Regions from separate parts of the Comamonas sp. CAH-2 genome, predicted to be linked through region 3. Evidence: predicted binding sites of a transcription regulator. Region 3 holds the regulator's gene; each other region holds the start of a gene.
The links. The regulator FNR, encoded in region 3, switches genes on or off when oxygen is low (the NO sensors DNR and NnrR bind a similar motif). The targets are predictions, from matches to a motif close to TTGATNNNNATCAA.
Positions count from the first base shown of each region.

Region 1: a site for FNR is predicted at 4,848-4,861, ahead of FYM52_RS05435 (OmpW family protein). Genes of this name have one in related genera too.
Region 2: a site for FNR is predicted at 2,249-2,262, ahead of FYM52_RS10965 (universal stress protein). Genes of this name have one in related genera too.

Region 1 is NZ_VSWF01000005.1:57,467-67,449, forward strand. Features, by position in the region: gene purL (phosphoribosylformylglycinamidine synthase) at 1-2,356, shown strand, start outside; gene FYM52_RS05425 (rhodanese-like domain-containing protein) at 2,767-3,639, shown strand; gene FYM52_RS05430 (DUF808 domain-containing protein) at 3,742-4,749, shown strand; gene FYM52_RS05435 (OmpW family protein) at 4,934-5,521, shown strand; gene FYM52_RS05440 (sulfite exporter TauE/SafE family protein) at 5,595-6,338, opposite strand; gene FYM52_RS05445 (M81 family metallopeptidase) at 6,335-7,867, opposite strand; gene FYM52_RS05450 (tripartite tricarboxylate transporter substrate binding protein) at 7,880-8,872, opposite strand; gene FYM52_RS05455 (LysR family transcriptional regulator) at 8,990-9,928, shown strand; gene FYM52_RS05460 (O-acetylhomoserine aminocarboxypropyltransferase/cysteine synthase family protein) at 9,939-9,983, opposite strand, start outside.
Region 2 is NZ_VSWF01000017.1:22,461-32,443, forward strand. Features, by position in the region: gene FYM52_RS10950 (hypothetical protein) at 1-201, opposite strand, end outside; gene FYM52_RS10955 (LysR family transcriptional regulator) at 348-1,304, shown strand; gene FYM52_RS10960 (metallophosphoesterase) at 1,360-2,214, shown strand; gene FYM52_RS10965 (universal stress protein) at 2,318-2,743, shown strand; gene FYM52_RS10970 (ATP-binding protein) at 2,819-4,087, opposite strand; gene FYM52_RS10975 (response regulator) at 4,095-4,823, opposite strand; gene FYM52_RS10980 (MFS transporter) at 4,962-6,305, opposite strand; gene FYM52_RS10985 (AraC family transcriptional regulator) at 6,364-7,050, shown strand; gene FYM52_RS10990 (DMT family transporter) at 7,117-8,013, shown strand; gene FYM52_RS10995 (M48 family metallopeptidase) at 8,063-8,980, shown strand; gene FYM52_RS11000 (lactate dehydrogenase) at 9,069-9,983, opposite strand, start outside.
Region 3 is NZ_VSWF01000042.1:2,231-12,213, forward strand. Features, by position in the region: gene mobA (molybdenum cofactor guanylyltransferase MobA) at 1-219, shown strand, start outside; gene FYM52_RS16460 (thioredoxin family protein) at 818-1,141, shown strand; gene FYM52_RS16465 (hypothetical protein) at 1,305-1,517, shown strand; gene FYM52_RS16470 (cell division protein ZapA) at 1,514-2,098, shown strand; gene FYM52_RS16475 (sulfite exporter TauE/SafE family protein) at 2,446-3,165, opposite strand; gene hemN (oxygen-independent coproporphyrinogen III oxidase) at 3,171-4,550, opposite strand; gene fnr (fumarate/nitrate reduction transcriptional regulator Fnr) at 4,755-5,480, shown strand; gene FYM52_RS16490 (hypothetical protein) at 5,552-5,857, opposite strand; gene FYM52_RS16495 (FixH family protein) at 6,104-6,391, opposite strand; gene ccoG (cytochrome c oxidase accessory protein CcoG) at 6,467-7,897, opposite strand; gene ccoP (cytochrome-c oxidase, cbb3-type subunit III) at 7,969-8,883, opposite strand; gene FYM52_RS16510 (cbb3-type cytochrome c oxidase subunit 3) at 8,911-9,048, opposite strand; gene ccoO (cytochrome-c oxidase, cbb3-type subunit II) at 9,062-9,694, opposite strand; gene ccoN (cytochrome-c oxidase, cbb3-type subunit I) at 9,711-9,983, opposite strand, start outside.

The sequences.
Region 1 (9,983 bases), on a different contig from region 3:
AGAGCGCTACGTCCTGGCCATCGCGCCCGAATCGCTGGCGCAGTTCACGGCCTTCTGCGAGCGCGAGCGCTGCCCGTTCGCCGTGATCGGTGTGGCCACCGAAGAGCGCCAGCTTGTGCTGGAAGACACGGCCGTCGCCGCGGGCGACCAGAAGTTCCCCGTGGACATGCCCATGAACGTGCTGCTGGGCAAGCCGCCCAAGATGCACAAGGACGTGACCAGCGTGGAACGCACGCTGCCCGCCATCGACTTGACCGGCGTGGCGCTGGAGCAGGCCGTGATCGACGTGCTGGCCCACCCCACCGTGGCGTCCAAGCGCTTCCTGATCACCATCGGCGACCGCGCCGTGGGCGGCCTGACCCACCGCGACCAGATGGTCGGCCCCTGGCAGGTGCCGGTGGCCGACGTGGCCGTGACCCTGGCCGATTACCAGGGCTTCAAGGGTGAAGCCATGGCCATGGGCGAGCGCACGCCGCTGGCGGCCATCAACGCCCCGGCCTCGGGGCGCATGGCCGTGGCCGAAGCCATCACCAACATGCTGGCCGCGCCTATCGCGCTGCCCAAGGTCAAGATGTCGGCCAACTGGATGGCCGCCTGCGGTGAAGCCGGCGAAGACGCCGCGCTGTATGCCACCGTCAAGGCCGTGGGCATGGAGCTGTGTCCCGCGCTGAACATCTCCATCCCCGTGGGCAAGGACTCCCTGTCCATGCGCACACAGTGGAACGAGAACGGCCAGACCAAGAAGGTCACCTCGCCCGTGAGCCTGATCATCACCGGCTTTGCCGCCATCGACGACGTGCGCACCACGCTGACCCCGCAGCTGGACGCCGAGGTGGAGGACAGCACCCTGGTGCTGATCGACCTGGGCCGCGGCAAGATGCGCATGGGCGGCTCCATCATCGGCCAGGTGCTGAACCAGTCGGGCAACGAGACGCCCGACCTGGACGACGCCAAGGACCTGATCGCCCTGGTCGATGCGGTGAACGCACTGCGCGCCAAGGGCCTGATCCTGGCCTACCACGACAAGGGCGACGGCGGCCTGCTGGCCACCGTGGCCGAGATGGCCTTTGCCGGCCATGTGGGCGTGGCGCTGAACGTGGACATGCTGATCACCGAAGGCGACGGCATCAGCGACAGCCGCATGGACAGCGGCGAGGGCAAAAACTGGGGCAAGCAGGTGGCCGGCCGCCGCGAGGACCTGACGCTGCGCGCCCTGTTCAACGAAGAGCTGGGCGTGGTGCTGCAGATCCGCACCGCCGACCGCGCCGAAGTCATGCACGTGCTGCGCGAGCACGGCCTGATCCAGTGCAGCCACACCATCGGCAAGACCCGCCCCGCATCGTCCCCCGTGGACGCCGGCAAGGGCGAGCTGCAGGTCTGGCGCGATGCGCAGAAGGTGTTTGGCGCCACACTCTCCGACCTGCACCAGGTCTGGGATGCCGTGAGCTGGAAGATCTGCCAGCAGCGCGACAACCCCGTGTGTGCCGACAGCGAACACGCCGCCGCCGGTGAGCCCACCGACCCCGGCATGCACGTGCACCTGACGTTCGACCCCCAGGACAACGTGGCGGCGCCCTTCATCAACGTGGCTGCCAAGCCCCGCGTGGCTGTGCTGCGCGAGCAGGGCGTGAACTCCCATGTGGAAATGGCCTACGCCTTCACCGAAGCCGGTTTTGACGCCTTCGACGTGCACATGAGCGACCTGCAAGCTGGCCGCGCAGAGTTGAAGAACTTTGCCGGTGTGGTCGCCTGTGGCGGCTTCAGCTACGGCGACACCCTGGGTGCGGGCATTGGCTGGGCGCGTTCCATCACCTTCAACGACCGCCTGTCCGAGCAGTTCCAGGCCTTCTTTGGCCGCCAGGACACCTTCGGTCTGGGCGTGTGCAACGGCTGCCAGATGTTTGCCGAGCTGGCAGACATCATCCCCGGCGCACAGGACTGGCCACGCTTCACACAAAACCAGAGCAACCGCTTCGAGGCGCGTTTGAGCATGGTGGAAGTGCTGGAGTCGCCCTCCATCTTCCTGCAGGGCATGGCCGGTTCGCGCCTGCCGATCGCCGTGGCGCATGGCGAGGGCTACGCCAACTTCCAGTTCCGTGGGAATGCAGACCAAGTCGTGAAGGCCATGCGCTATGTGGACAACCACGGCCAGCCGACCGAGCAGTACCCCTTCAATCCCAACGGCTCGGCCGGTGGCCTGACCGCCGTGACCACGGCCGACGGGCGCTTTACCGCCATGATGCCGCACCCCGAGCGCGTGTTCCGCAACGTGCAGATGAGCTGGACCTCGGGCGACAAGTCCGCCTTCAGCCCCTGGATGCGCGTGTGGCGCAACGCCCGCAAGTGGTTGGGTTGATGGCCACCGCAAGCTGCTAGGCAGCTTGCTCGCTTGGCACACAAGGCTCTGCCGCTGGCAGGGCCTTTTTTTTATGGCCACTGAATCAAAAAGAGAGCGTGCTGCGCTGGTCATTCAAGCACTTCAAGCCTGAATGGCGTTGAACAGCAGATTGGGGCAGCGCAAGCTGCTCTCTTTTTTTTAAATTGCAACCTGGGCAACACCGGATCCAGCCAGCGCAGCAGGGCCAGCATGGCTGCCAATACATCGGTGGGCGGGGTGCCGGCGGCGCAGCACGGGGTGGCGGCCTGGTGCAGGCCCAGCCATGCCCACGGCGGCGATGCGGTGGCGCAGGCCCGGCGCCCCTCTATGATGGCGGCCACAGCGCAGGCACAGTCTTCGTGTCCGCGGGTTCTTCTTTCACCATGTGTATGCAAACCTCTTCTTCCTGGGTCCTGAAGGCGTTGGCCTTGTCGTCCGTGCTGCTCACTTCAGGCTGTGCCTATGTCCAAGGCTGGTATGGCGGCGGCAAGAGCACGGCCACCACCACCGTGGCCAAGGCGGCACCGGCGCAGCCCCTGTACGCCCCCGTGCGCCATTACGCGGGTGACATCAGCGCGGCCCGGGCCTATGTGGGCACGCAACTGCCGGCCAGCCAGCGCATGGCGCTGATCGATGTGCGCGATGCCACGGAATACCGCCTGGGCCACCCCGAGGGGGCGCGCCACCTGCCGTTTCCGCGCCTGTACCAGCAGTGCCAGCCCCACCCGTTTGGGGCGGCCGAGGCACAGATCCGTTTGGACGATGGCAGCCAATGCCGCTATGGCGCGGTGCCGGGCACCGAGGTGCGCGTCAGCGCGGCGGACTTCTGGCAGGCCGTGCAGGCGGTGCTGCCGTACAAGGATGCCCCGGTGGCCGTGCTGTGCCGCACGGGCGCCTGCGCGGCCGAGGCGGCCAATGTGCTAGCGCGGCCCGACCTGCTGGTCGATCAGCGCTGGGCCGGCCAGGGCTATACCGAGGTGTATGTGATCCGCGAAGGCTTTGTCGGCGAACCGCTGGTGGCCGTGGATGCCACTAGTGGCCGCGTGCTCAGCACGGACAAGAAGGGCGACAAGCTCAAGCTGGACGGCGTGGGCGGCAGCTTCTACGGCGTGGTGCCGGTGGCGCTGGACGTCAACAAGGACGGCAAGCTCACCGAGGCCGACCGGGGCGGTTGGCGCAACTTCCTGGGCCTGCCGTATGCGGTCAGCATGCATCCCAACCTGCTGAGCGACGCGGCCCAGGCGTATTACGACAAGCCCTGAGTCCCGCAGCCGCCCGGCTGTGGCGGGGCGGCTGCCATGTTTTGAAGATTCACGTCATGCCGCGCAAGCAAGCGTGCGGCGGACATTCACCAAGGAGTCGAGATGGCCGGTGCTGGACTGTTGATGCTGTTGGATGACATTGCCGCCGTGTTGGACGACGTGGCCCTGATGAGCAAGGTGGCCGCGCGCAAATCGGCCGCCATGGCCGACGACGTGGCGGGCATGACCAAGGTGGCCATGCAAAAGACCGCGGGCGTGCTGGGTGATGACCTGGCCCTGAACGCCGAGCAGGTGACCGGCGTGCGCACCCACCGCGAACTGCCCGTGGTCTGGGGCGTGGCCAAGGGATCGCTGCTCAACAAGGTGATCCTGGTGCCGGCCTTCTTGCTGATCAGCGCCTTCATGCCCTGGCTGATCACCCCGTTGCTGATGGTGGGCGGCGCCTTCCTGTGCTTCGAAGGGGTGGAGAAGATCTTGCACACCCTGCACCAGCGCCGCAACGGCCACGATCCCGTGCAGGAGGCCCAGGAAGCCCAGGCCCAGGGCGTGGCGCAGTCCTCGGTGCGTGAGGCCAAGCAGCGTGGCATGGATGCCGCGGCCTATGAACAGCAAAAGATCAAGGGTGCCATCCGCACGGACTTCATCCTCTCGGCCGAAATCCTGGCGATTGCGCTGAGCACCGTGGCCAACGAACCGCTGGTCAAGCAGTTCAGCGTGCTGGTGGCAGTGTCCCTGGCCATCACCGTGTTCGTGTATGGCCTTGTGGCCTGTATTGTGCGCATGGACGATGTTGGCAACGCCTGGATGTCCAAGGACCGTGCCAGCCTGCAGGCCCTGGGCCGCGGCCTGATTGCCTTCACCCCCTGGCTGATGAAGGGCCTGTCGATCGTGGGCACGGCGGCCATGTTCCTGGTGGGAGGCAGCCTGCTGGTGCACGGCCTGCGGCCGATCCAGACCTGGCTGGATGCCAGCATTGCCCCGCTGGGTGGCGTCGTGGCCTTGCTGGTGCCGCTGCTGGTCCATGTCGGGGTGGGGGCCCTCATTGGTGGGGTGATCGTGGTGCTGGTGCAAGCGGTACAGCGCCTACGCGGCACCGCGGATACGCACTAGCCCTGCGCATGGGTATAGAAGTGGGGGTGTTGCTGTGGCAGGGGTTGTTGCTTAATTCCAACATTTCTGCAAACTCTGAAATCGCGCTGGTGACCGGGTTGACCTAAGGCAAACCCCAGGGTGGGGCGCAGTGATGCAATGGCTGTCACGGGGGTTGTCCCCGGACTTTGACCAAACACCTACTATGAAAAAGACTCTGCTGGCCGTGGCCGCTCTGTGTGCAATGACTTCCGGTGCTGCCATGGCGCAGCAGCAAGATGGCAAGTGGCAAGTGCGCGTGCGCGCGGTGCACCTGGAAAGCGACAACGGCGGTGCTGCCGGTGCTGCTGGCGTTAGCATCAACGACAAGGTGATTCCTGAGCTGGACATCAGCTACTACTTCACCCCCAACTTCGCCGCTGAACTGGTCCTGACCTACCCTCAAAAGCAGGACGTGCGACTGAATGGCGCCAAGATTGGTTCGCTGAAGCACCTGCCTCCCAGCCTGATGGCCCAGTACCACTTCACCAACTTTGGTGCTTTCAAGCCTTACGTGGGTGCTGGTATCAACTACACACGCTTCTCGAATGTTGACCTGCCCGCCGGTCTGGATGTGAAGCGCAACAGCTGGGGTGGTGCTCTGCAAGTCGGTTTTGACTATGCGCTGGACAAGAACTGGTCGCTGAACTTCGACGTGAAGAAGGTGTATATCGACACGACCATCAACAACGGCATCGGCAAGTTCAAGATCGACCCCATCCTGCTTGGCGTGGGCGTCGGCTACCGCTTCTAAATTTCCAGCTCTCTCCAAGGGCTTCCAACCGCTGCCATGGCAGCGGTTTTTTTATGCCTGCAACCGTGCGGCACTAGATTGATTCCAGCAGGGCGTGGGCCATTAGGCTCAAACCGCTGAGCACCAGCAGGCCGCAAATGTGCCGGCGCAAGGCCAGGGGCGACACCCGCCGTGCCAGGCGGTTGCCCAGCAACACGCCAATCCCGGCGACGCCCAGGAGCGCGATCCAGCGCAGCCACAGCCCGGGCTGGGACAGGCGCCCGGAAACCCCGAGGGTGAGCAGCACGGCGCACGCGCTGACGGCGATCACCACGGGGGCGGTGGCGCGCAGCACCTGCACATCGGGCAGGCGGCGGCTCAGCCAGGTCACGACCAGGGGGCCGGCCGTGCCGAACAGCATTTCCACGCTGCCGATGGCTATTCCCATGACCGGTGCCCAGCGGGGACCCAGCGGCTGGCGCTGCGCTGCAAATGGGCGCAGCGATTGCCAGCCCACGGCTGCCACATACAGGCCCAGCACCAGCAAGGGCCAGCTGGCGGCCAACACCTGGCTGAGCCACAGGCCTGCCATGGCTCCGGCGACCATGCCGGGCAGCAGGCGGCGCAGTTCGGTCAACTGCACCTGGCGCAGGTTGAGCCCGCCATGCAGCAAGGACGCGGGCACATCCATCAGCAGGGTGAGCGCCACCACTTCGGGCAACGGCCAGTGCCAGGCCAGCAGGGGCACGATGACCAAGGCCGATCCAAAACCGGTGATGCCCAGCACCACATAGCCTGCCAGCACCGTGCAGGCCGGGTAGAGCAGATCCCACATCATGCGACGCTGGCAGTGCACCAGCTCTCGGAGTCGGCCAACGAGGCGTCGGCGTCCAGTGGGTACATGGGGCGGGGCAGGTGCTTGAAGGGAAACAGGCTGTAGTCCGAGCTGCACACACCGGGGCCGCTGACCAGCACGATGTGCCGGGCAAAAGGCTCGAAGCCTGCGCGGAAGTGTTGGCGTGATTTGAGCAGCACATACTTGGAGTGCGCAGGGTCCACGCCGGCATGCGTGAACACGCCGGTGTCGTAGGGCTCCTGGGGGCGTTCCGAGATGAAGATGCGTACCGTCCCCACGCGCAGTACGGCGGTGCGACCCAGGCTCAGACGCATGCCGGTGTACATGGGGCCGGTCACGGTGTAGTTGCCATCGGTCAGGCGTTCCACCATCCCGGTCAGGCGCAGCGGCTGCCCGGTCAGGTTCAGTGCGGGCATGTCGGTCTTACCGCCCACATCCACGGTCACCTCGGCACCCACACCGTGTTCAAACAGCAGGGCCACCGTGGCAGGGTCGCAGAAGGGGCCGGCCACCACGTCTTCCAGCCCTTGGGCCAGCACTTCCTGCAGCACGATCATGATGTCGGTGGTGCCGCCAGCGCCGCAGTTGTCACCGTGGTCCACCAGGATCACCGGGCCTTGCTCCAGCGTTTTAGCGTATGCAATCGACTCGGCCACCGGGGTGGCTGGGAAGACAAAGTCTGCCCGCCGCGACCAGGCCAGGGCACACAGCTCGTCCAGCAGTTTCTCGCCGGCGTCCAGGCGTTCACGCTCGGCCACCACCACCACCGACAAGCCGGCGCAGGGAATGTCTGACAGCGGAAAACCCCCAAACACCGAGGCATTGAGCACCTCGCCGTCGCGCTCGGCCTGCATGGCACGGTCCATGATGTCCTTCATGGGTTGCATCGCCGGGGTCTGGCGCAGCATGTGCGTCAGCATCGGCAGCCGCCGCCACAGCAGCACCGGCGCACTGCGCTGCTCCAGCAGGGCGCGGATGCTGCGGCCCACGCGGGCGCCGGTTTCATACACGTCCACGTGGGGGTAGGTGCAGTAGCCGGCCACCACGGTGGCGTGGCGGATCAGCTCGCGGCTGAAGTTGGCGTGGAAATCCAGGGCTACGCCGATCGGCAGGCCTGCCGGGGTGCTGGCGCGCAGGCGGCGCAGCAGCTCCCCCTCGGCGTCGGGATAGCCCTCGACCACCATGGCGCCGTGCAGGTCCAGCAGGATGGCGTCGCAGCCTTGGCGGGCGCTGTGCACCACGGTATCGCACAGGCTTTCAAAGGCTGCGCGCGTCACCAGCCCGCTGGGCACGGCGTTGGCGCAGACGGCAAAGTCCACCTCGGCGCCCATGCCACGGGCCAGGTCCAGGTAGGCAGCGGCGGCACTGTTCGTGCCCTCACATGCCTGGCGGGCAGCTTCGCCATAGGCGGGTCCGTGGGTGGTGGTGCCTCGGCGGAAATCGCTCAACTCGGTGGGGACAGGGGAGAACGTATTGGTCTCGTGGCGAATCAGGGCAACAACAAATTTCATGGTGCACCCTGCTTACTGTTTTTCCAGGCCCGACTTGTCCACCAGTGCGCCGTAGCGCCGGGTTTCCTGCAGCAGGAATTCCTTGGCCTTGGCGGGCTCCAGCAGCACGGTGTCCAGGCTCAGTAGCTGCATGGTCTTGGTGAAGTCCTCGTCCCTGGCGCCGGCCTTGAGGACCTCATAGATCCTGTCGATGATGGGCTGCGGGGTGCCGCTGCGCACGACCACGGACAGATTGGATTGCACGTGCAAGGCCTTGGGGTCCAGGTCGCTTTGTGGCACGGCCTTGGGGAACTCCTTGAGCGGGCTGGTTTGCAGCACGGCGACGGGCAGCACGCGACCGCTGCGGGCGTGGGCCACCGAGGAGCCCACCACGTCCACGTGCGCATCGATATGGCCGCCAATCAGGTCGGCCACAGCAGGGGGCGAGCCACGGTAGGGCACGATCTCGAAGTTCAGGCCGTTCTCGCGGCGCCAGTTGTCCAGCGCCAGGTAGGCCGCGCCGCCAATGGTGTTGACGCTGATGGAGACCCGGCCGGGTTTGGCGCGGATGGCTTGCACCAGGTCGTTGAGCTGTTTGTAGGGCCCCTGGCCGTTGACGATCAGCCAGTGCGGGTAGGTGTTGAGTACGGTGATGGGCGTGAAGTCCTTGTCACCGTCGTAACGCGGGTCTTTCAGCAGCCAGTGGTTGATGTTGAGTGTGTTGTCGCTGGCAAGGAACACGGTGTGGCCGTCCGCGGGCTCGCGCATCACGGCCAGGGCGCCGGGCACGGTGGCGCCTCCGGAAATGTTCTCGACCACCACGCTGACCTTGGGGAAGGCCTTGCCCAGCTTGTGGGCTACGAGGCGTCCCATGGCGTCGGCGGTGCCGCCGGCGGGGTAGGGCACCACCACTTTCAGGGTGCGGCGTGGCCAATCGGCCTGTGCGTGGGCGGTGGACAGGCCCAGCATGGGGGCCAGGCTGGCGGCGAGGGTCCAGCCAATGATCTGGCGGCGGTTCGGGTGCATGCGTGTCTCCTTGTTGTATGTGTCGCCTGGATGCAAGGCAGGCAACGCGGCGGAGTATAGGAACGCATGTCGATAAGGTCTAATATATATTGAATCTATTGTTTATATATAAAAGATATGGATGAGCACCGCCTGAAATGCTTTGTCGCCGTCTACGAGCAAGGCAGCGTGTCTGCCGCCGCCGAGCGTTTGCACATGACCCAGCCGCCCTTGAGCATCCTGCTGCGCAAGCTGGAAGATGAGTTGGGGGTGAACCTGTTCGACCGCAGTGGCCACCGGCTGGTGCCCACCGCCACGGGTGAGCTGTTTTACCTGCGTGCCAAGGCGCTGCAAGCCAATCTGCAGGCCATGCGGCGCGAGTTGCGCGAAACCGCGCAGGGATCGCGTGGCACGGTGCACATTGGCTGCGCCACGGCGGCCAGTCTGTTCATCATGCCACGCGTGATGGAGCAATTGCTGGCCAGTGCGATGAAGATCACGGTCCATGTGCACGAGGGGGAAACCGGCTATCTGCTCCAGCGTCTGCGCGAGCGCAGCCTGGACCTGGTCATCTGCCGCAGCCAATTTGCGGCGCCGGAGCTGCAGAACCAGGAGGTGATGAACGAACCCTTGCGGGTGGCCTTGCCGCCGCAGCATCCCTTGTGCGGGCAGGCCCAGATTGCCTTGGGGGCGTTGCGCGCAGAGCGCTTTTTGCTGCACAGCTCGCTGCTGGGCACCGGCATTTCGGACATGTTGCTGCGCGCCTGCCAGGAAGCCGGGTTCACGCCGGAAGTGGCCTACTGGGGGGTGGAAACCTTGCCCATGCTGCTGATGGTGCAAAAAGGCCTGGGCGTGGCCTTTGCCCCCGACAGCTTTGCCCAGTTGGGCGTGCAGGGCCTGCCTGTGCTGGTGCCGCTGGCCGATGCCAAGCTGCGCACGCACCTGAACATGATCTGGCCGCGCGGCCATGCGCTGCCCCCGGCGGCAGAGCGGCTCAAGGAGCTCATCCTGGCGCAATGCCTGCCGCCGCCCACCTGCGCACAGGCCAAGGGCCCTGCACAGGTGCCTGAGGCCTGAGCCCCAGTCCTCAGACCTGGGCCAGGGCCTGGTCCAGGTCGGCCAGCAGGTCGTC
Region 2 (9,983 bases), on a different contig from region 3:
GGTCGCCGACATGGCGCGCGACAGGTCGGCCATCACGCGGGCATCCTGTAGGGCCATGTTCCACGTCAGCTCATCGGCGCGCACGGCGCGGCGCGCGGCCTTCCAGGCCTTCCACTGCTGTGCAGCGATGGAGATCAGCCAAGGGAACAGGGCTTGGGGAGCCTGGCGGGGAGTGGGATGGGCGATGGTCGAGGTGGTCATGGTCAGGGCCTAAAACGTGCGCCTGGGTGGGGACTTGTGGTCCATCGGTCAGTGCACAGCCGCAATACTAGGGTTATCCCTAAAACCCTTCAAATTTATATTTTGAATCATCATCATTCACCACAGTGATGATTAAATCTTCCGCCATGACGCCCCACGACTTTCGCCTGCTGGACCTGAACTTGCTGCGCGTGTTCGATGCCGTCATGGCCGAAGGCAGCCTGACGCGCGCCGCCGACAAGTTAGCGCTCACACAACCTGCTGTCAGCAACGCCATGCGCCGCCTGCGCGACGCCCTGGGCGATGAGCTGCTGGTGCGCCGCGGCCACGGCGTGCAGCCCACGCCGCGCGCCCAGGCGCTGTGGCCCGTGGTGCGCGAGGCCCTGGACAACCTGCAGCACAGCCTGGCGCCGCAGCGCTTCGACCCGGCCAGCGCCACCACCACCCTGGTGCTGGCCATGGCCGATGCCACGGCCAGCACCCTGATCCCCAACCTGGTCGGCATCCTGGAGCGCGAGGCCCCACAGCTGGCCATCCGCATCGTGCCGCTGACCACCCGCGACCCGCGCGGCCTGCTGGATGCCGAGACCGCCGACATGGCCGTGGGCTACTTCCCCGCCGTGCTGGCCGACCTGACCGCCCGCGCCCAGGCCGGCACCCTGGTGGCGCACGAGCACCGGCGCCTCTACGACGGCGAATACGTGGCCGTGATGCGCAAGGACCACCCCCTGGCCTGGATGCCGTTGACGCTGGAGCACTACTGCGCCGCCCGCCACCTGCTGGTCAGCTTTTCCGGCCGCGCCTACGGTTTCATCGACGAGGCCTTGGCCGCCCTGGGCCGCGAGCGGCAGATCGTGATGACCGTGAACCAGTACACCACGGCCGCCCGGGTGGTGGCCCAGTCCGACCTGGTGACCGTGCTGCCGCGCCACTTCGTACCCATCACCGGGCTTGCGGCGCAGCTGCAGGTGCACCCGCTACCGCTGGAAGTGCCCGCCGTGCATGTCGATGCGCTGTGGCACAAGCGTGGCCCGCACCGCCCTGCCTACGACTGGCTGCTGCAGGCGCTGAACCGCGCCGCCCTCAAAGCCTTCAGCCCCTGAACACCCTGCGTCCCGCCGATGCCGGACAATGGCCGCCGAGCACCTTCCTGTCGCCATGAACCTGCAACTGCTGTCCGACCTCCACCTCGAAGTTCACCCCCACTTTCAGCCCACCCCGGCCGCCGATGCCCAGGTGCTGGTGCTGGCCGGCGACATCGGCTCCTACCAGGCCGGCAGCCTGCTGCAGGGCGAATATTTCGGGCTGGAGCGCTTTTCGCCCCTGCCGCAGTTCGCCGGCTGGCCCTGCCCGGTGGTGTTCGTGCCCGGCAACCACGAGTACGACGCCCAGGACTGGGACGCGGCCCACGACCGCCTGCGCCGCGTCTGCGATGCGCTGGGCCTCATCTGGCTGGAACGCGCCACCACGGTGCTGGACGGCGTGCGCTTTGTCGGCACCACGCTGTGGACCGACTACGACGCCATCGCCCTGCTGGACGATCAGGTGCAGGCCGGCGACGTCGGCCGCCTGCTGAAGCTGCGCGAGAAGTCCTTCCGCGCCGCCAACTTCTACCTCAGCAAAACCGGTGGCACCCGCCACGGCCAGCCTTTCCTGGCCGAGCCCATGCGCGCCCAGGCGCTGGAATGCCAGGCCTGGCTGCGCAACGCGCTGCAGCAACCCTGCGAAGGCCCCACCGTGGTCGTGACCCACTTCGCCCCCAGCCTGCGCAGCAGCGACCCGCGCTACGGCCTGGTGCCCGGCACGGCCGGCTTTTGCAATACGCTGGACGAGCTGCTGCCCCAAGCCCAGCTGTGGCTGCACGGCCACCTGCACGCCCCCAGCGACTACACCGCCCAGGGCCACCATGCCGATGGTCGCCCCTGGCAGTGCCGCGTGGTGGCCAACCCGCTGGGCTATGCGCGCAAGGGCGAGCAGGCGCATTTCCAGCCCGGCCGCTGCATCCGCTTATGATTTCTGGGCTTTCCAGCTGCGTCGCCCCAAAAACATGACGTAAGTCAAGACAACATTGGCGCCAGTGATTACGCTGTCCCTTGTCCTTTTGGAGATATTTGCCATGAAAATCCTGCTCGCTGTCGACGGAAGCCCCTTCACCAAGAAAATGCTGGCCTACCTGGCTGCGCACGAAGAGCTGATCACCGCAGGCCGCCATGAATACACCGCCCTGACCGTCCAGCCGTCCCTGCCTCCCCGCGCCCGCGCGGCCCTGAGCAAGGAGATGGTGGATGAGTACTACGCGGAAGAATCGGCCAAGGTGCTGGACCCCGTCACCAAGTTCCTGGCGCAAAGCGGCATCGCCGTGCACACCCGTGCCGAAATCGGCCCCGCAGGCACCACGATTGCCAAGATCGCCGAGGACGAGAAGTTCGACCTGATCATCATGGGCACCCACGGCCACGGCTCGCTGGGCAAGCTGGTGATGGGCTCGGTCTCCACCCAGGTGCTGGCCAACTGCTCCGTGCCCGTGATGCTGATCCGCTGATCCAGCGCACGCACACTGCAAAAAGGGCTGCCACTGGCAGCCCTTTTTTGTGGGTGAAATATTTCGCTGGCGGTCTCAGCCGGCCGCCTGCAGCGGCAGGCGCAGCACGAAGCTGGCGCCGGGGCGGCCATCGCGGCGGTCCTCGCAACGCACGCTGCCACCATGGCGCTGCGCAATGCTGCGCACCAGGGACAAGCCCAGGCCCACGCCCCCCGAGCGCTCGCTGGCCCCGGGCAGGCGGTAGAACTTTTCAAAGATGCGCTCGCGCTGCGCCGGCGGCACACCGGGGCCGATGTCCTCGACCCGGATCACGGCCATCGCCCCCTCGCGCGACAGCGTCAGGCTGACCTCGCCATGGCTGTAGCGGCGGGCATTCTCCAGCAGGTTGCGCAGGGCGCGGCGCACCAGCTTGGCAATCGCCGGCACCTCCAGGCCCTCGGTGGCCTCCACGTCCAGGTCGGCGTCCACGCGCGCGCATTCCTCGGCGGCCAGCCCGATCAGGTCCACCGCCTCGGTGCTGCCCACGTCCACCTCGGGCGACTCCAGCCGGCTGGCCAGCAGGATCTCGTCCACCAGCTGGTCCAGCTCGGCGATGTTGCGCTGGATCTCGGCCTTGGCCGCCGCCACCGAGGCGCTGTCGCCGCCCATCAGCTCCAGCCCCATGCGGATGCGCGCCAGCGGAGAGCGCAGCTCGTGCGAGGCATTCGCCAGCAGCGATTTGTGCGACTGCACCAGGGCCTCGATGCGGCCGGCCGCGGCATTGAACTGGCGCGCCAGGTCGGCCACCTCGTCGCGCCCCTCGGTGGGCACGCGCACGCTCAGGTCGCCTTCGCCGAAACGCTGCACGCCGCGCTGCAGGTTCTCCAACCGCTTGAGCAGGCGCCGGATGATGGGGAACACGCCCACCACCACCACCAGGCCGATCAGGCCCAGCAGCCACAGGAAGCCAAACGGCGGCCGCAGCCAGAAGGCCCAGTCCTGGCCGCCATGCCCTGGGGGCGGGCGGCCACCCCCGGCGCGTTCGCGCGGATTGCCGCCACCAGGCTGGGCCCGCGGGGCCATCTCCAGATGGTAGGTCTGACCGTCCGTGCCCTCGATGTTGAACACCACGCCGTCCGCGCCGGGGCGGCGGATGCGCTCGAACGGGCCCTGCAGCAGGATCTGCCCCTGCCCGTCCCGGATCACCAGTTCGCGCGCGTTGTTGGTCTGCTGGGCGTTGTTACTGGCGTTGTATTCCTCCGCCACGCGCCAGGCCCAGCCGACCACCAGGGTCAGCACGGCCACGCCGCCCACCACCGCCAGCCAGATGCGCAGGTACAGCCGTTGGGAAAAGACCTTGAACATGCGCGCCTCAGTCCTGCTGCTTGGCGAAGACATAGCCCACGCCGCGCACCGTCAGGATGCGCTTGGGGGCCTTGGGGTCGGCCTCGATGGCCGCGCGGATGCGGCCCATGTGCACGTCGATGGAGCGGTCGAAGGCCTCCAGCTCGCGGCCACGCACGGCCTCCATGATCTGGTCGCGCGTCAGCACGCGGCCAGCGCGCTCGGCCAGCGCCACCAGCAGGTCGAACTGGTAGCTGGTCAATTCCGCCGGCTGTCCGGCCACGGTCACGGTGCGGGCATCCCGGTCGATCTCCAGGCTGCCGAAACGCAGGGCCGGTGTGCTGCGCACCGCGCTGGCGGCGGGCGCATCGTCACCGCGGCGGCGCAGGATGGCGCGGATGCGCGCCAGCAGCTCGCGCGGCTCGAAGGGTTTGGGCAGGTAGTCGTCGGCACCGATCTCCAGGCCGATCACGCGGTCCATGGGGTCGCCCTTGGCCGTCAGCATCAGCACCGGCACCTTGGCGGCAGGCCCCTGCATGGCGCGCAGGCGGCGGCAGACTTCCAGCCCGTCCATGTCGGGCAGCATCAGGTCCAGGATGACGAGGTCCGGCAGCGCCCCCGCACCCTGCAGTTGGGCCAGGCCGCTGGTGGCATCGGCACAGTGTTGCACCGACAGGCTGTTCTGGCCCAGATAGGCGCTGACCATGTCGGCCAGGCGCACATCGTCCTCGATCATCAACAGGTTGTGTGTGCTCATGCCCGCCAGTGTAGGGGGCCTGTTTGTCTGTCACGTAAAGCCCGGGTAAAGCGCAGGCCGCCCAGGCGGCGCAGCGCAGCGGCCGGCCTGTGTGGGCCGAACCGCCAGCTCAAAGCCATAGCAGTCTGCGCAGGCGCATCAAGCATTGGCGGTCATTTTGATGCGTGAGGCCAAGGCCACCAGCAGCAGCACCGGCAGGCCCAGGCAGGCCGTGCCGACGAAGAACGTCACATAGCCATGGACGTCGACAAACGCGCCCGAAAAGCCGGCCAGCCACTTGGGCGCCAGCATCATCATGGAGCTGAACAACGCGTACTGCGTGGCCGAGTACTGCACGTTCGTCAGGCTGGACAGGTAGGCGATGAACGCCGCCGAGGCGATGCCACCGGCGAGGTTGTCGGCGCTGACCACCAGGGTCAGGCCGGTCAGGTCGTGGCCGCGCGTGCTCAGCCAGGCGAACAGCAGGTTGCTGGCGGCCGACAGCACGGCCCCCAGCATCAGCACGCGCATCACGCCGATGCGCATGGATATCACCCCGCCGATGAAGGCGCCCACCAGGGTCATGATGACGCCGAAGACCTTGCTGACCGTGGCCACCTCGCCCTCGCTGTAGCCCATGTCGACGTAGAAGGGGTTGGCCATGATGCCCATCACCACGTCGCTGATGCGGTAGATGCCGATCAGCGCCAGGATCAGGATGGCCTGCCAGCCGTAGCGGCGCACGAAATCAACAAACGGCGCCACCAGCGCCTCGCGCAGCCACTCGGTCAGGTTGCGCGCCGGGGTCTGCGCACGGCCCGCGGGCTCCGGCGACAGCAGCACGGTGCACACGCCGACCAGCATGCTGGCGGCCATCACGCCATAGGCCAGCTGCCAGGCGCCATGCACATAGGTGGTGGTGCCCTGCAGGGCCGCCGCCACCAGCCACAGCGCCCCGGCGCCGGCCCAGATCATGGCCAGCCGGTAGCCCGTCTGGTAGGTGGCCGCCAGCGCGGCCTGGCGCTCGGCGTTGGCCGATTCGATGCGGAAGGCATCCAGCGCAATGTCCTGCGTGGCCGAACCGAAGGCCACGGCCAGGGCGCACCAGACCATGCGGTTCAGGTCCTGCTGCGGATCGGTGAAGGCCATGCCCAGCAGCCCGCCGATGATCAGGCCCTGCGCCAGCAGCAGCCAGCTGCGCCGGCGCCCCAGCCAGCCGTGCAGCACCGGCAGCGGCAGGCGGTCCACCAGCGGCGACCAGACCCACTTGAAGGCATAGGCCAGGCCGACCCAGCTCATGTAGCCGATGGTGGAGCGGTCGATCCCGGCCTTGCGCAACCAAAATGAGAGCGTTCCCAGCACCAGCAGCAAGGGTAAACCGGCCGAAAAGCCCAACGCCAGCATGCGCAGGCTGGCGGGTTCGGCATAGACCTTGAGGGTGTCCGCCCAGGAGCGGCGGGGCGAAGCGGAAGCGGGGGCAGCAGGGCGAGAAGCGTCGGGCATGGTGTGGGCAACAAGCGTTGTGCCATTATCACCAGCGCCACCCCCTTCGCCCGCCACCATGTTGACGCCCTCACTGCCTGTTACCCTGGATTGCAGCCTGCGCCACTACGGCGGGGAGCATCCTGCGCACGCACACGCCACGCATGCCCAGCTGCTGTACGCGCTGTCGGGCCGCATGGAGCTGGAGGTGGACGGCCACAGCGCCTATGTCGACACGATCACCGGCCTGTGGATCCCGGCCGGCACGCGCCACGCCTACCTGGCGCCGCCCGGGGCGCAGATGCTGGTGATGGACGTGGTGGCCCCGCCCTGCACTGCGCTGGACAAGCTGCGACGCTTTCAGGTGCCGCGCGCGGCCAGTTGCCCGCCCCAGGCCCTGGCCGCGACCGAGCGCCTGCAGCTGCTGCTGGACGCCCCCACACTGCTGCCGCGCCGCGGCGTGGATGTGCAGGCCCTGGAGGCACACATCCGCCGCGCACTGCACACCCCCTGGCCCACGGCCCGCATGGCGGCGTGCTGCCACCTCAGCCCGCAGCGCTTCCACGCCCGCTGGCTGGAGTTGACCGGCCGCACGCCGCAGCAATGGCTGCGCCAGCTGCGCCTGGACCAGGCCGAGCACCTGCTGGCGCGCGGCCGCAGCCTGGAGGCCAGCGCTGCGGACTGCGGCTACGCCAGCGCCAGCGCCCTGGCCTATGCCCTGCGGCGCGACCGGGGCACCGGCGCGCGCGCCCTGCGCCGGCGCTGACCCGGCGCGCGCAGAATGCGCGTTGCTCGACATTTGCCGGCGCCGCCGCTGGCAGCATCGCCCCCCATGCAGTCCTCGAATTCTTCCGCCCACGGCATCCTGCTGGTGCTGGGTGCCGCCATGCTCTGGGGCACCACCGGCACCGCCCAGAGCTTCGCCCCGACCGACCTCTCCCCCTACTGGGTGGGCGCCCTGCGCCTGGTGGTGGCCGGCGCCTTCTTCGTCGCCCTGTGCGGGCTGGTGGGGCGCAGCGACCCGGCCCGCCGCCCGCTGGACCTGCCGCGCCTGCTGGTCTGCGCGCTGTGCATGGCCACCTACAACCTGACGTTCTTTGCCGGGCTGCAGCGCACCGGCGTGGGCTTTGGCACGGCCGTGGCCCTGGGCTCCAGCCCGATCTGGGCCGGCCTGCTGCAGGCGGTGCTGCTGCGGCGCTGGCCCGCGGGCCTGTGGTGGCTGGGCACGACCATCGGCGTGGTCGGCGGCTTTGTCATGGGGCTGGGCAAGCCCGGGGACTGGCAGGTCTCCTGGCTGGGCATCGGCCTGTGCCTGCTGGCTGGCCTGACCTATGGGGCCTATGCCGTGCTGAGCCAGACCCTGGTGCGCCAGGCCGGCGTGGCACGCGTCAATGCCTGGGTCTTTGGCAGCGCAGCCCTGCTGTCCCTGCCGCTGGCGGCAGTGCTGGGCGGTGAGCCCCAGCTCAGCCCCCGCGGGCTGGGCGTGGTGCTGTACCTGGGCCTGGTGGCCACCGGCGTCGCCTACCTGCTGTTTTCCAGCGGCCTGCGCACCGTGTCGGCCGCGACCAGCGTGGCCCTGAGCAAGTTCGAACCCATCACCGCCTTCGTGCTGTCCATCCTGATCGTGGGCGAGGCGCCCACCTGGCTGGCCGTGGCCGGCCTGGCCCTGGTGCTGTGCGGCCTGTGGCTGGTGGTGCACAGCGAAATGCGCCAAGACCGACACGGCTGAGGGCGCAGACGCTTCTACACTTGGGGCGGATTGAGGATGGACACCCCCTATGCACCCTGCACTGCCCCCCCACACCCCTTTTGATGACCACCCCGCCGGCTGCTGGTGCGGCCAGGATGGCGCCTGCGCCCCGGCCGGCACACCGCGCAGCCTGTGGCAGGCGCGCCGGGCCTTTCTGCTGCTGGGCGGCGCGGCCACGGCCAGTGCGACGCTGCCAGCCTGGGCCCAGGTGGATGTGGGGGCATCCTCGCGCCTGCGCCACCTGGTGCCGGCCGAAGAGCTGGAGCAGGCGGCCGAGCAGGAATACGCCAAGCTGCTGCAGGAGGCCCGCAGCCAGGGCAAGCTGGTGCCCGCCGGTGATGCGCAGACCCAGCGCCTGCAACGCATTGCCCAGGCCCTGATCCCGCACACCGCCGCGTGGAACGAGCGCGCCCGGCAGTGGCAGTGGTCGGTGGCCCTGATCCGCAGCAACGACATCAACGCTTTCTGCATGCCAGGCGGCAAGATCGCCTTCTTCACCGGCATCATCGACAAGCTGCGCCTGAGCGACGACGAGATCGCCATGGTCATGGGCCACGAGATGGCCCACGCCCTGCGCGAGCACTCGCGCGAACAGCTGGCCAAGAACACCGCCACCAGCCTGGGTATTTCCCTGGGGGCCCAGCTGCTGGGCCTGGGCGATGTGGGCAACTACGCGGCCCGCCTGGGCGGCCAATTGCTGAGCCTGCGCTTCAGCCGCAACGATGAAAGCGATGCCGACCTGGTCGGCCTGGAGATCGCCGCGCGCGCGGGCTACAACCCGAACGCTGCCGTCAGCCTGTGGGAAAAAATGGGCAATGCCACGGGCAGCAACGCCAATGGCCTGGCCTTTCTGTCCACCCACCCCAGCGGCCCCGAGCGCATCCGCGAGCTGCAGCGCAACGTGCCGCGGGTCACCGGCCTGTACGAGGCCGCCCGCCGCCGCTGAGCGCGACGCCCCCATCCAGAACAAAAAGGCCCGCATCTGCGGGCCTTTTCGTGGGGGGTGTCTGCGGGCGCGGCCGCAGGGGCTGCGCTCAGCGCTGCAGGGACTGCAGCCCGTCGGCAATCGTGCCGGCCAGCAGCGCCGCGCTAGCGCGCAGGGCCTCGGTCTCCTGGGCATTCAAACCGGGCAGGAACGGGGTCGAGGCCCCGCGCGCGCCGATCAGGTGGGGCAGGGACACGCAGGTGTCGCGCACGCCCAGCAACTCGGGCATGCAGGTGGACACGGCGAACACCGACTGTTCGTCGGCGACGATGGCCTTCACCAGCCGCGCAATGCAGCCACCGATGCCGAAGTTGGACACGCCCTTGCCGGCCTTGATGCGGTAGGCCGAGGTGCGCACGTCCTCGGCAATCCGCGCCTGCATGGCGGCGTCGATGGGCCGGCCCAGCTGGGCGGCAAACTCCGTCACCGGCATGCCCGCGATCTGGGCGCTGCTCCAGTGCGGCACGGACGAATCCCCGTGCTCGCCCAGCACATAGGCGTGGACGGACTGCGAGGCCACGCCCAGGTAGTCGGCCAGCCGGTCGCGGAAGCGGATGGAGTCCAGCGAGCAACCGGTGCCAATCGCGCGGCCCGGCGGCAGGCCGTAGCGGTGCACGGCGATGGCGGGCATCACGTCCACCGGGTTGGTGGCGAACAGCAGCACGGCGTCGGGCGCCACCTTCAGGACCTGGTCGATGATGGTGTCCGTCATCTTCAGGTTCTGCTGCAGCAGCTCCAGCCGCGTCTGGCCGGGCTTGAGGCTGGCGCCGGCGGTGATGACCACCACCGAGGCCCCGGCCAGGTCGGCGTAGTCGCCTTCGCTGACGCGGGCGGCCGTGCCAAAGGCGGCGGCATGGCCGATGTCGGCCGCCTCACCGGCGGCGCGGGCCTCGTTCTGGTCGACCAGCACGATCTGGCTGATGCCCGGCGTGGCCGACAGCAGGTAGCCGGCGGCCGCACCGAC
Region 3 (9,983 bases):
GCGCTGCAGCTGCGCCCCCAGCCCGTGTTCGCCCTGCTGCACCGCAGCCTGCTGCCCAGCCTGCAGGACTTTGTGCAGCAGGGGGGCCGCAAGATCGACGCCTGGACCGCGCAACATGCCCAGGCCCTGTGCCGCTTCGATGCGGCGGGCGACGACGTGCATGCCTTCGCCAACGCCAATACCCAGCAGGAGCTGCGCCTGCTGGAAGACTCGGCCTAAGCCCTGGCACACCGCGCGGGCGATTACTGCCGCCCTGCGCATCCATGCTCCTCCGCCCCCGCCACTAGGACCATGCCGCCTTGCTTAAGGCCTCAATGCACTGAGCACTGAGCACTGAGCACTGAGCACTGAGCACTGAGCACTGAGCACTGAGCACTGAGCACTGAGCACAGGCCGTGGCCAGACAGGACCGGCGCCGTGCGGGCCGCACATGGCTCCCAACGTCGTGCAGGCTTGGCAGCCGGCCTAGCTCGCACTGCTTCGCACGTCTGCCAGGCTTCAACTTCGGCCCCGCTCTCTCATGCATCAAATCGACCTACAACGCAGATGCAGCAAGCACCAACAGCTCTCAAAATTGCAGTAGCCACGAAACAGACCAGCTTTCTTCCTCCGCACTGGCGCACAGCCCTGCACCCTCCGCAAACCGATGCCGCCTGACCGCCGTATGCCAAGCGGCGGGCCGCTGCGATCCCGCCACTGCACCACCTCCAGGCGAATGCGCACCCAGGTGACAAGGACAAGCGCCCACGGTTTGACGGCACCCGCCGCTTGCAGCGACGATGTGCGCTTTGCTGCCCCACCACCCTAGGAGTCCCGCATGCCTTTTGCCACCGCCTTCACCGATCCCGCCCCAGCGCCCGAGGACCTGGCCGACCTGCCAGGCACCGTCGCTGTGGAGTTTGGTGTCGACTGGTGCCCGCACTGCCAGGCCGCCCAGCCGTTTTTGCGCGAGGCGCTGCACGAACGCCGCGACATCACACACATCAAGATCGAAGATGGCCAGGGCCGCAAGCTGGGCCGCCACTTCAAGGTCAAGCTCTGGCCCACCCTGGTCGTGCTGCGCCAGGGTCAAGAAATCGGCCGCGTCACCCGCCCGCAATCGGCCCAGGAAGTCGAAGAACAATTGCCTGTCGCCGTCTGACCGCCCCTGGCCGCCGGGGCCACACAGGCATCTGTCGGACACGCGCAGAACCGCCTGCCCCGGACAATTGACAGCTTGATACAAGCAGGAAGCCCCAGACCGCTGCACTTGCGGTGAATTTGCCATCCACGGCCAAGGGGGCGTCCTACAATTGAGGCCATCCATGACGACACCATCCATTCTTGACCCCGTGGCCGAGCGCATCGAGCTTCTGCTGGAGAAGTACGAAGCGCTGCAACATGCCAACCGCCTGCTGAGCGCAGAGGTCCATGCGCTGCAGCAAGAGCGCGACTCGCTGCGCTCACGCCTGAAGGCGGCGCGCGCCCGGGTGGATGCGTTGATCGAACGCCTGCCTGCGAATCAAGAAGCGCCATGAGCCAGATCGAAATCCAGATCCTGCACCAGGACTACCTGCTCACCTGCCCGGACGGCCAGGAAAACCAGTTGCTGGAAGCCGTGGAACGCGTCGACCAGCAGTTCCAGCACATGCGCAACACCAGCAAGCTGCGCTCGCGCGAACGCGTGGGGGTGTTGCTGGCCGTGAACCTGGCCTACGAAAACCTGGAATTGCGCAAGCAGCTGCAGGCCCTGCAGCAACAGCTGGCTGATATGCAGGAGCTGGGGGAGGCCGGATTGCCCGATATTGCCGAACCCGATCCTTTGCTGCTCACGCTGCAGGCCCAGGCCGAGCACGACGCCCAGCTGGCCGCCCAACTGCTGCACCGGCTGGACACGGCCCTGGCGCCGGCACCCGAGGCCGACGCACCGTCCTACCCCGCACAACTGCAAGTCCAGGCCATGGCCACAGCACCTCAGGTTGCACAGGCTGAAATCGCCTTTCAAACCATCCCGGACAGCCTGCCTGGTGCAGCGACCTTGGATACCACCGCAAGCGCTGCCGATTTAGACAATGACATTCGCGTGGAATTGCCACCCGCCGGTTCACAAGCCCTGTAAAATCACAACCGTCTGCAATCCTCCGGGCTTTATATTGCCTTGAACCAATGCTCTGTGAGCACGGGCTTGATACATTGCCTGGCAAGCGTGATCGTCTCGCGTCAGATGAACCCAATGCTAGGTTGCTCTCGCCCACCTGAACCCCCGGTTCAGGTTGACGGCCCGGCGGCTTTGCAGACACCTTCACCGCCTTGACGCAGGCATCCCCCAAAAAACCAACCACATGCTTGGCCAGGCCGCCTGAATTGGCGCCCGAATAGCTTTGGCATGCTTGGTTGTTCATATGCACAGTGGTCCTGCAACTGCTGCAACTGCTGCAACATGGTGCCGGAGGCGCCGCCTGCCACCTAGCGGCACCACATGGCGGGGGTAAAGATCAGATCCATCCAGAGCGCCCACAGCGACACCGCCACCAGCATCAGACCGGCCACGCGGGTGCCCCACTCTGCCCGCCAGCGGCGCACCCGCCCACTGAGCCAGCGCCACGCGTACGGTGCCAACCACAGCCACAACCCGCCCCCCACGGCAAACGCCACCATGCTGCCAGCCCCTGCCACAGCACCACCACTCAGGGCGGCCACCAGCACGGCGGAATAAAGCAGGCCGCATGGCATCAGCGCCCACGCAATACCCGCCAGCAGCCCCCCGCCGGGCAACGCCAGCACGGGTTGGACCTTGGCCCAGGCCGCACGGCCAGCGCGCTCCAGCCATGCCGGCTGCTGTCCCTGAAACACCATGAGCAAACCCCAGGCCAGAATCAGCAGATGCATCAGCACCCACACCGGGTGCAGCAAGGAGGTACGGTCAGAGAACCAAGCCACCTGCTCCATCGCCAGGGCGGCCACCGCCCCCAGCATGCCGTAACCCAGCAAACGCCCGGTGTGGAATTGCAGGGCCGCCCAGCCAGGCACGCCGCGGGACGACGCCACAGCGGCGCCGGCATGCAGGCGCACGGCATGGGCCTGCCCCTGGATGACGGCATGGCAGGGTGCGGCACACATGGCAAGACAATGGGGCCCACCCACGAGCCCCATGAAAAATGCCGTCCAAAGCAGAGAAAGCGCCATAAGGATCAGATGATCCGCGAAAACCTGGCCCGGTTGCGGTCTGCCTGCAAATAACGGTCAAACACCAGGGCGACGCCGCGCACGAAGAACCACCCCTTCTCGGTCACCTTGATGCAGTCGTCCTGGATTTCCACCAGGCCTTCTTCTTGCTGGCTTTCGAGTGCAGCGATTTCCGCCGCGAAATACTGCGGGAAGTCGATCAGCCATGCGTTGTTGATCGACTCGAACAGCACCTCGCCCTGGCACATGATGGTCATGATCACGGCGCGGCGGATCAAGTCATCGCGCGTCAGCGCCAGACCGCGCACCACGGGCAGGCGTCCCTGGTCCAGCAGGTCGTAATACTCTTCCAGCGTCTTGGCGTTCTGGCTGTAGGTGGCGCCTACGCGGCCGATCGCCGAAACCCCCAGCGCAATCAGATCGCAATCCGGCTGGGTGCTGTAGCCCTGGAAGTTGCGATGCAGTCGCCCCTGGCGCTTGGCCACTGCCAGCGCATCCTCAGGCAAGGCAAAGTGGTCCATGCCCACATACACGTAGCCCGCATCAATGAAACTGGCGATGGCCGCCGAGAGCATGTTCACCTTGTCTGGCGCAGGTGGCAAGTCCTGCTGCAGGATGCGGCGCTGGGCCTTGAAACGCTCGGGCAAGTGGGCGTACGCATACAAGGCAATGCGATCCGGGCGCAGCTGTGCCACCTGTTGCAGCGTGCGCGCAAACGATTGCGCGTTCTGCTTGGGCAGGCCATAAATCAGGTCCACATTGATGGACTGGAATCCCAATTCGCGCGCAGCGGCCACCAGATCGAACACCTGCTCGGCGGGCTGCTCGCGGTGCACGGCCTTTTGCACATCGGGATCGAAGTCCTGCACGCCGAAACTCAGGCGGTTGAAGCCAACTTCCTTGAGCACAGCCAGGCGCTCGCGCGTCACCGTGCGCGGGTCCACCTCGATGGAATACTCGCCAGCAGGATCAAAGGCGAAACGCTCGCGCAGCATCTGCCACAGCTCACGCAGCTCGTCATCGGACAGGAACGTGGGCGTTCCTCCGCCGACATGGAACTGGCTGACCACCTGCCCCCGCCCGCAGTGCTGCAGGTGCAGATCGACCTCGCGCTCCAGATAGCGCATGTACGTGGCAGCACGCTCATGGTGCTTGGTCACGATCTTGTTGCACGCGCAGTAATAGCACAGCGATTCGCAAAACGGGATGTGCACATACAGCGACATCGGCTGCTTGGCAGCCGCAGCGACTTTGCGTTGCTTCAGAGCCAAGATATAGTCGCTATCACCAAACGCTTCCACAAACCTGTCTGCTGTGGGGTAAGAGGTATAGCGTGGACCAGGTACGTCGTAACGACGCAGGAGTTCGGGTGTGACGACAGTCATGAATCTTTTTTCCTTGATTGTTAGACTGTGCACCAATGGCCCGCAACCATCCTTGACGTGAATCAAGAGGTCTGCGATCAAGCAATGCCACAATTTTGACAAGCATCATTCACCGCAATCCCAGTTGTAACAGCTTCTTTTTTACCGACCTTTAACGCACCGCGTGACCCGCAAGAATGCCTGCACCACGCCGCGTCCGAGTACATGACCCCTCCAACCATCAAAGTCACCTGTTCCAACTGCAACCTGCGCGAGCTGTGCATGCCTGTGGGGCTGAGTGAGCAGCAGTTGCAGCGCATCGACGAAATTGTGGCCACCCGCCGCAAGGTCAAGCGCGGCGGCACCCTGTTCCGCAACGGGGAGCCCTTCACATCGCTGTATGCCATCCGCACAGGCTTTTTCAAGACCTGCGTGGCTACCGAAGATGGTCGCGACCAGGTGACAGGCTTCCAGATGGCCGGCGAGATCATTGGCCTGGATGGCATCGTGCATGACCACCACACCTGCGATGCGGTGGCCCTGGAAGATGCCGAAGTGTGCGTGATGCCGTTTGACGGGCTGGAGGAGGTGTCGCGCGAAGTGACGGCCCTGCAGACCCACGTGCACAAGGTCATGAGCCGCGAAATCGTGCGCGAGCACGGTGTGATGCTGCTGCTGGGCAGCATGCGCGCCGAAGAACGCCTGGCGGCCTTCATCCTAAATCTGGTGCAGCGCCTGCACGCACGCGGCTTCTCGTCGTCGGAACTGGTGCTGCGCATGACGCGCGAAGAGATCGGCAGCTACCTGGGCCTGAAGCTGGAGACGGTCAGCCGCACTTTCTCGAAGTTCGTCGAAGAAGGCATGGTGGAAGTCAAACAGCGCCACGTGCGCATTCTGGATACTGCCGCGCTGCAACGCTTGGTCAACAGCCACCAGGACTGCAACAAGTAACCACCTGCCGCTGCCTCAGCGCAGGTACACGAAAAAAGGCCTCTCTGGATTTGCAGGGAGGCCTTTTTACTTCACGCGTTGTTGGGATAGCAGGCTTGCAGCCGCTCGGGATCACCAAGCCCGGCCGACGGCGCCTGGGCTTGGGCATTGACCGCGGCGCTGGGCAGGGCCAGCACCATGGTCATCCAGCCGGCCACGGCGAAGACCGCCCAGAACGCAAAGAATGCCAGGGTGTAGATGGCCGTGCGCGACAACTCCACCGCCTGCCCCATCCACAGCATGTCGTGCGGGTCAAACGCCGCGAAAACCAGCATCTCCATCACGCCGGCCGCCACAAAGGCCGGCCAGCCAATCCACATCCAGCGTCGTGTCCACATAAAAGCACTCCTTCGCAAGGGGTTGTGCATAAATTGTGTCCACAGGCACTGCACCCTGGTTGTGGGACAAACACTGAATAAAAAAACATAGCTGCCAGCGCTTGATTCCATTGAATTTCAAATAATTTTCTATTTGAAACCTACTGATTACATGCGCCAGCAGCTATGTTTTAAGCCAATCCCCTCTGCGCGGTCATGCCCCCCGTGCTGCCGAGAACAGCACAAACGGCCTGTCAGCACGCCGCATCACTTGGGTGCCAGGTTGGGCAAATCGTCCGCAGGGGTGGCGGCATGGTTGCGCACCGCGTGCGCAGGCGCATGGCTTTTGTCCGGGTTGCGCAATTGCTCGTTGATGTTCACGCCCTTCTGGTAATAGTCGGGGTCCACAACCGGGTCCGCGCCACGCGTGGCAATGACCAAGGTGACAATGCCCGCCACCACCACAATGGCAGGACCTGCCAGCACCAGCCACACATGGCCGAATTTCCACCAGGGAGCGGTCGAGACTTCGGGCTTCATTTCAGCTTGAGACATCCTAGACTTTCTGAGAGATAAACACACATTGCGCACAATGCCCAACGGCAGCGTGCGCCAGACCAGCAATCACCATCAACGCGGCACCACGAACACCGATTTTTCGGACACACGACCCTCGCCGCTGCGCGCATCGATATCGAACACGATGTGGTGCGAACCGGGCTCCGCCACCCCGTAGGGGATCTGCACCCGCACGGCCACGCCGCGCGTCTGGGCGGGCAGCACTTCAACCTCGCCCCCCTCGACCAGTTCGATCCCGTTGAGCCCATGCACCTGCACATGGTAGGTCTGGGTGGCCTCGGTGGCGTTCATGACCTGCAGCCGATAGACATTCTCGAGCTTGCCACCGGCCACGATCCGGGCCAGCGAGGCTCGGTCACGGATCACGTCCACCTTCAACGGCTCGCGCAGCGCCATGCTCACCACCATCGCCACCGACAGGCCGACCAGAACCGCACCGTAAATCAGCACCCGAGGACGGGCGATGCGCCGCAGGATCTGGGAGCGTGGCCAGCGCTGGGTAACGGCGTTTTGCGTCGTCAAGCGGATCAGGCCCCGCGGGTAATGCATGTTGTCCATCACGTTGTTGCACGCATCGATGCACAAGCCACAGCCGATGCACTCGTACTGCAGGCCGTTGCGGATGTCGATGCCCACCGGGCAGACCTGGACACAGAGCTTGCAGTCGATGCAGTCGCCCAGTCCCTGGGACTTGTAATCCGCATCCTTCTTGCGCGGACCGCGCGCTTCACCGCGCACGGTGTCATAGCTGACCACCAGCGTGTCCTTGTCAAACATCGCGCTCTGGAAGCGCGCGTAGGGACACATGTACTTGCAGACCTGCTCGCGCATGTAGCCGGCATTGCCATAGGTGGCAAAACCGTAGAACAGCACCCAGAAAATCTGCCAGCCACCTTGCAGGGCCAGCAGCTCGCTGCCCAGCTCGCGGATGGGCACAAAGTAGCCCACAAAGGTGAAGCCGGTCCACAAGGCAAACGCCACCCACAGCAATTGCTTGAGCGATTTTTTCCAAACCTTCTCCCAGGTCCAGCCGGCCTGGTCGAGACGGATGCGCGCACTGCGGTCACCTTCGACCTTGTGCTCGATCCACATGAAGATTTCCGTGTACACCGTCTGCGGGCAGGTGAAGCCGCACCACAGGCGCCCGGCCACGGCCGTGAACAGGAACAGGGCCAGTGCACTGATGATCAGCAGCCCCGTGAGGTAGATGAAGTCCTGCGGGTACAGCACGTAGCCGAACAGGTAAAAGCGCCGCGCGCCCAGATCGAACAGCACCATCTGGCGCTGCCCCCAATCCAGCCAGGGCAGGCCGTAGAACAGCAGCTGCGTGGCCCACACCATCAGCCAGCGCCAGCGCATGAAGGTCCCGCTGATGGAGCGCGGATAGATTTTCTTATGCGCTTCGTAAAACGAGACAGATTTTTCCTGGCTTTCCGCTTTGATAGGAATGACTTTTTGCGGTTTCTTTTGCTCGGAACTCATGAATTACGCTCCCCTAATCGCACCAAATAAAAAGGCGGCACACAGTGCCGCCTTTTGGATCGCCACAACGATCAGTTAGCCGCTGCGGGCTTGTGTGACAAACCCCAGACATAGGCGGTCAGAACGTCGATCTGGGCAGGGGTCAGCTTCTTGTCCTGCGCAGGCATTTCGTTCATCTTGCCATTGTTGATCATGTCCACAATCGCCTGTTCGCCCCAACCGTGAAGCCAGATGTCATCGGTCAGGTTAGGCGCGCCGAGCATGGTGTTGCCCTTGCCGTCCATGCCGTGGCAGGCTGCGCAAGCGGTGAACTTGGACTTGCCCAGCGAAGCCTTCAGCGAGTCATGGGGGCTGCCGGACAGGCTCAGAACATAGTGGGCCAGGTTGCGCACATCGTCGGGAGAACCCACGGCTTCGGCCTGGGGAGGCATCATGCCGATACGACCCTGGGTGATGGTTTGCTTGATGTTCTCAGGCGCGCCACCGTGCAGCCAATCGTTGTCGGCCAGGTTCGGGAAGCTCTTGCTGCCGCGGGCATCGGAGCCGTGGCATTGCGCGCAGTTGTTCATGAACAAACGCTCGCCGATGGCCATGGCCTGGCTGTCCTTGGACACATCTTCCGTGCTCATGGCCGTGAAGCGTGCATACAGCGGCTCCAGCTCGGCCTTGGCTTTTTCCACCTCGGCTTCGTAGGCACCCACTTGGCTCCATTGCAGCTTGCCGGCATAAGTACCCAGACCAGGATAAGCCGTCAGGTACAGCAGACCAAAGATGATGGTGATCACGAACATCCAGACCCACCAGCGTGGCATGGGGTTGTTCAGTTCACGCAGGTCTTCGTCCCAGACGTGGCCGGTGGTGTTTTCCTCATCGGAAACCACCTTCTTGCGGGCGGTAATGACCAGGAGCACCAAGCAGCCGACGATGCCGGCTAAGGTAATGCCTGCGACATAGACCGACCAGAAATTGTTTATGAAATCGCTCATGGGATGTTCTCGTTCTGGTGGAGAGAATCAGTCTTGTTGGAAAGGCAGCTGCGCCGCCTCATCAAAGCGGGCCTGGTTACGGCGGGCATACGCCCACCACCAGATGCCTAGGAAACACGCCAGCGATGCCAACGTCGCAACAATGCGCATGGTGGTGATATCCATAACCCGCTCCTTCTTACTTCAGCGCAGTGCCCAGACCCTGCAGGTAAGCAATCAATGCTTCCATTTCGGTCTTGCCCTTGATCTGCTCCGCTGCACCGGCGATTTGCTCGTCGGTATAGGGAACACCCACTGTCCGCAGCGCAGACATGCGCTGGGCCACCACGGTGTGATCCACCAGGTTCTTTTGCAGCCATGGGTACTCGGGCATGTTGGACTCAGGCACCAGATCACGAGGGTTGTTCAAGTGGATACGGTGCCATTCATCGCTGTACTTGCCGCCCACGCGGTGCAGGTCAGGACCGGTACGCTTGGAGCCCCACTGGAAGGGGTGGTCGTACACGAACTCACCCGCCACCGAGTAGTGGCCGTAGCGCATGGTTTCTGCGCGGAAAGGACGGATCATCTGGGAGTGGCAGTTGTAGCAACCCTCACGCAGATAGACGTCGCGCCCCATCAGTTGCAGTGGAGGGTAGGGCTCCACGCCCTGCACCGCCTCGGTCGTCGACTTTTGGAAAAACAGGGGAACGATTTCCACCAGCCCCCCCACCGCCACCACCAGCAAGATCAAGACGATCATCAAGAAATTGCTGGTTTCCACTTTCTCGTGGGTGAAGCCACCAGAGGCCTTGTTGTTGTTTGCAGACATTTCAGACTCCTAGTACTCAGGCGTGGGCAGGATGCACTGCAGGCACAGCCACCTTCACGGCGCGGCCAGACGCAGCGGTCTTCAACACGTTCCAGGCCATGATCAACATGCCGACCAAGTACAGAAGGCCACCGATCGTACGAATCACATAGAAGGGATACGTCGCCTTCACGCTTTCCACAAAGGTATAGGTCAAAGTACCGTCAGGATTCACAGCGCGCCACATCAGGCCCTGCATCACACCGGCAATCCACATCGCAGCGATGTACAGCACGATGCCGATGGTGGC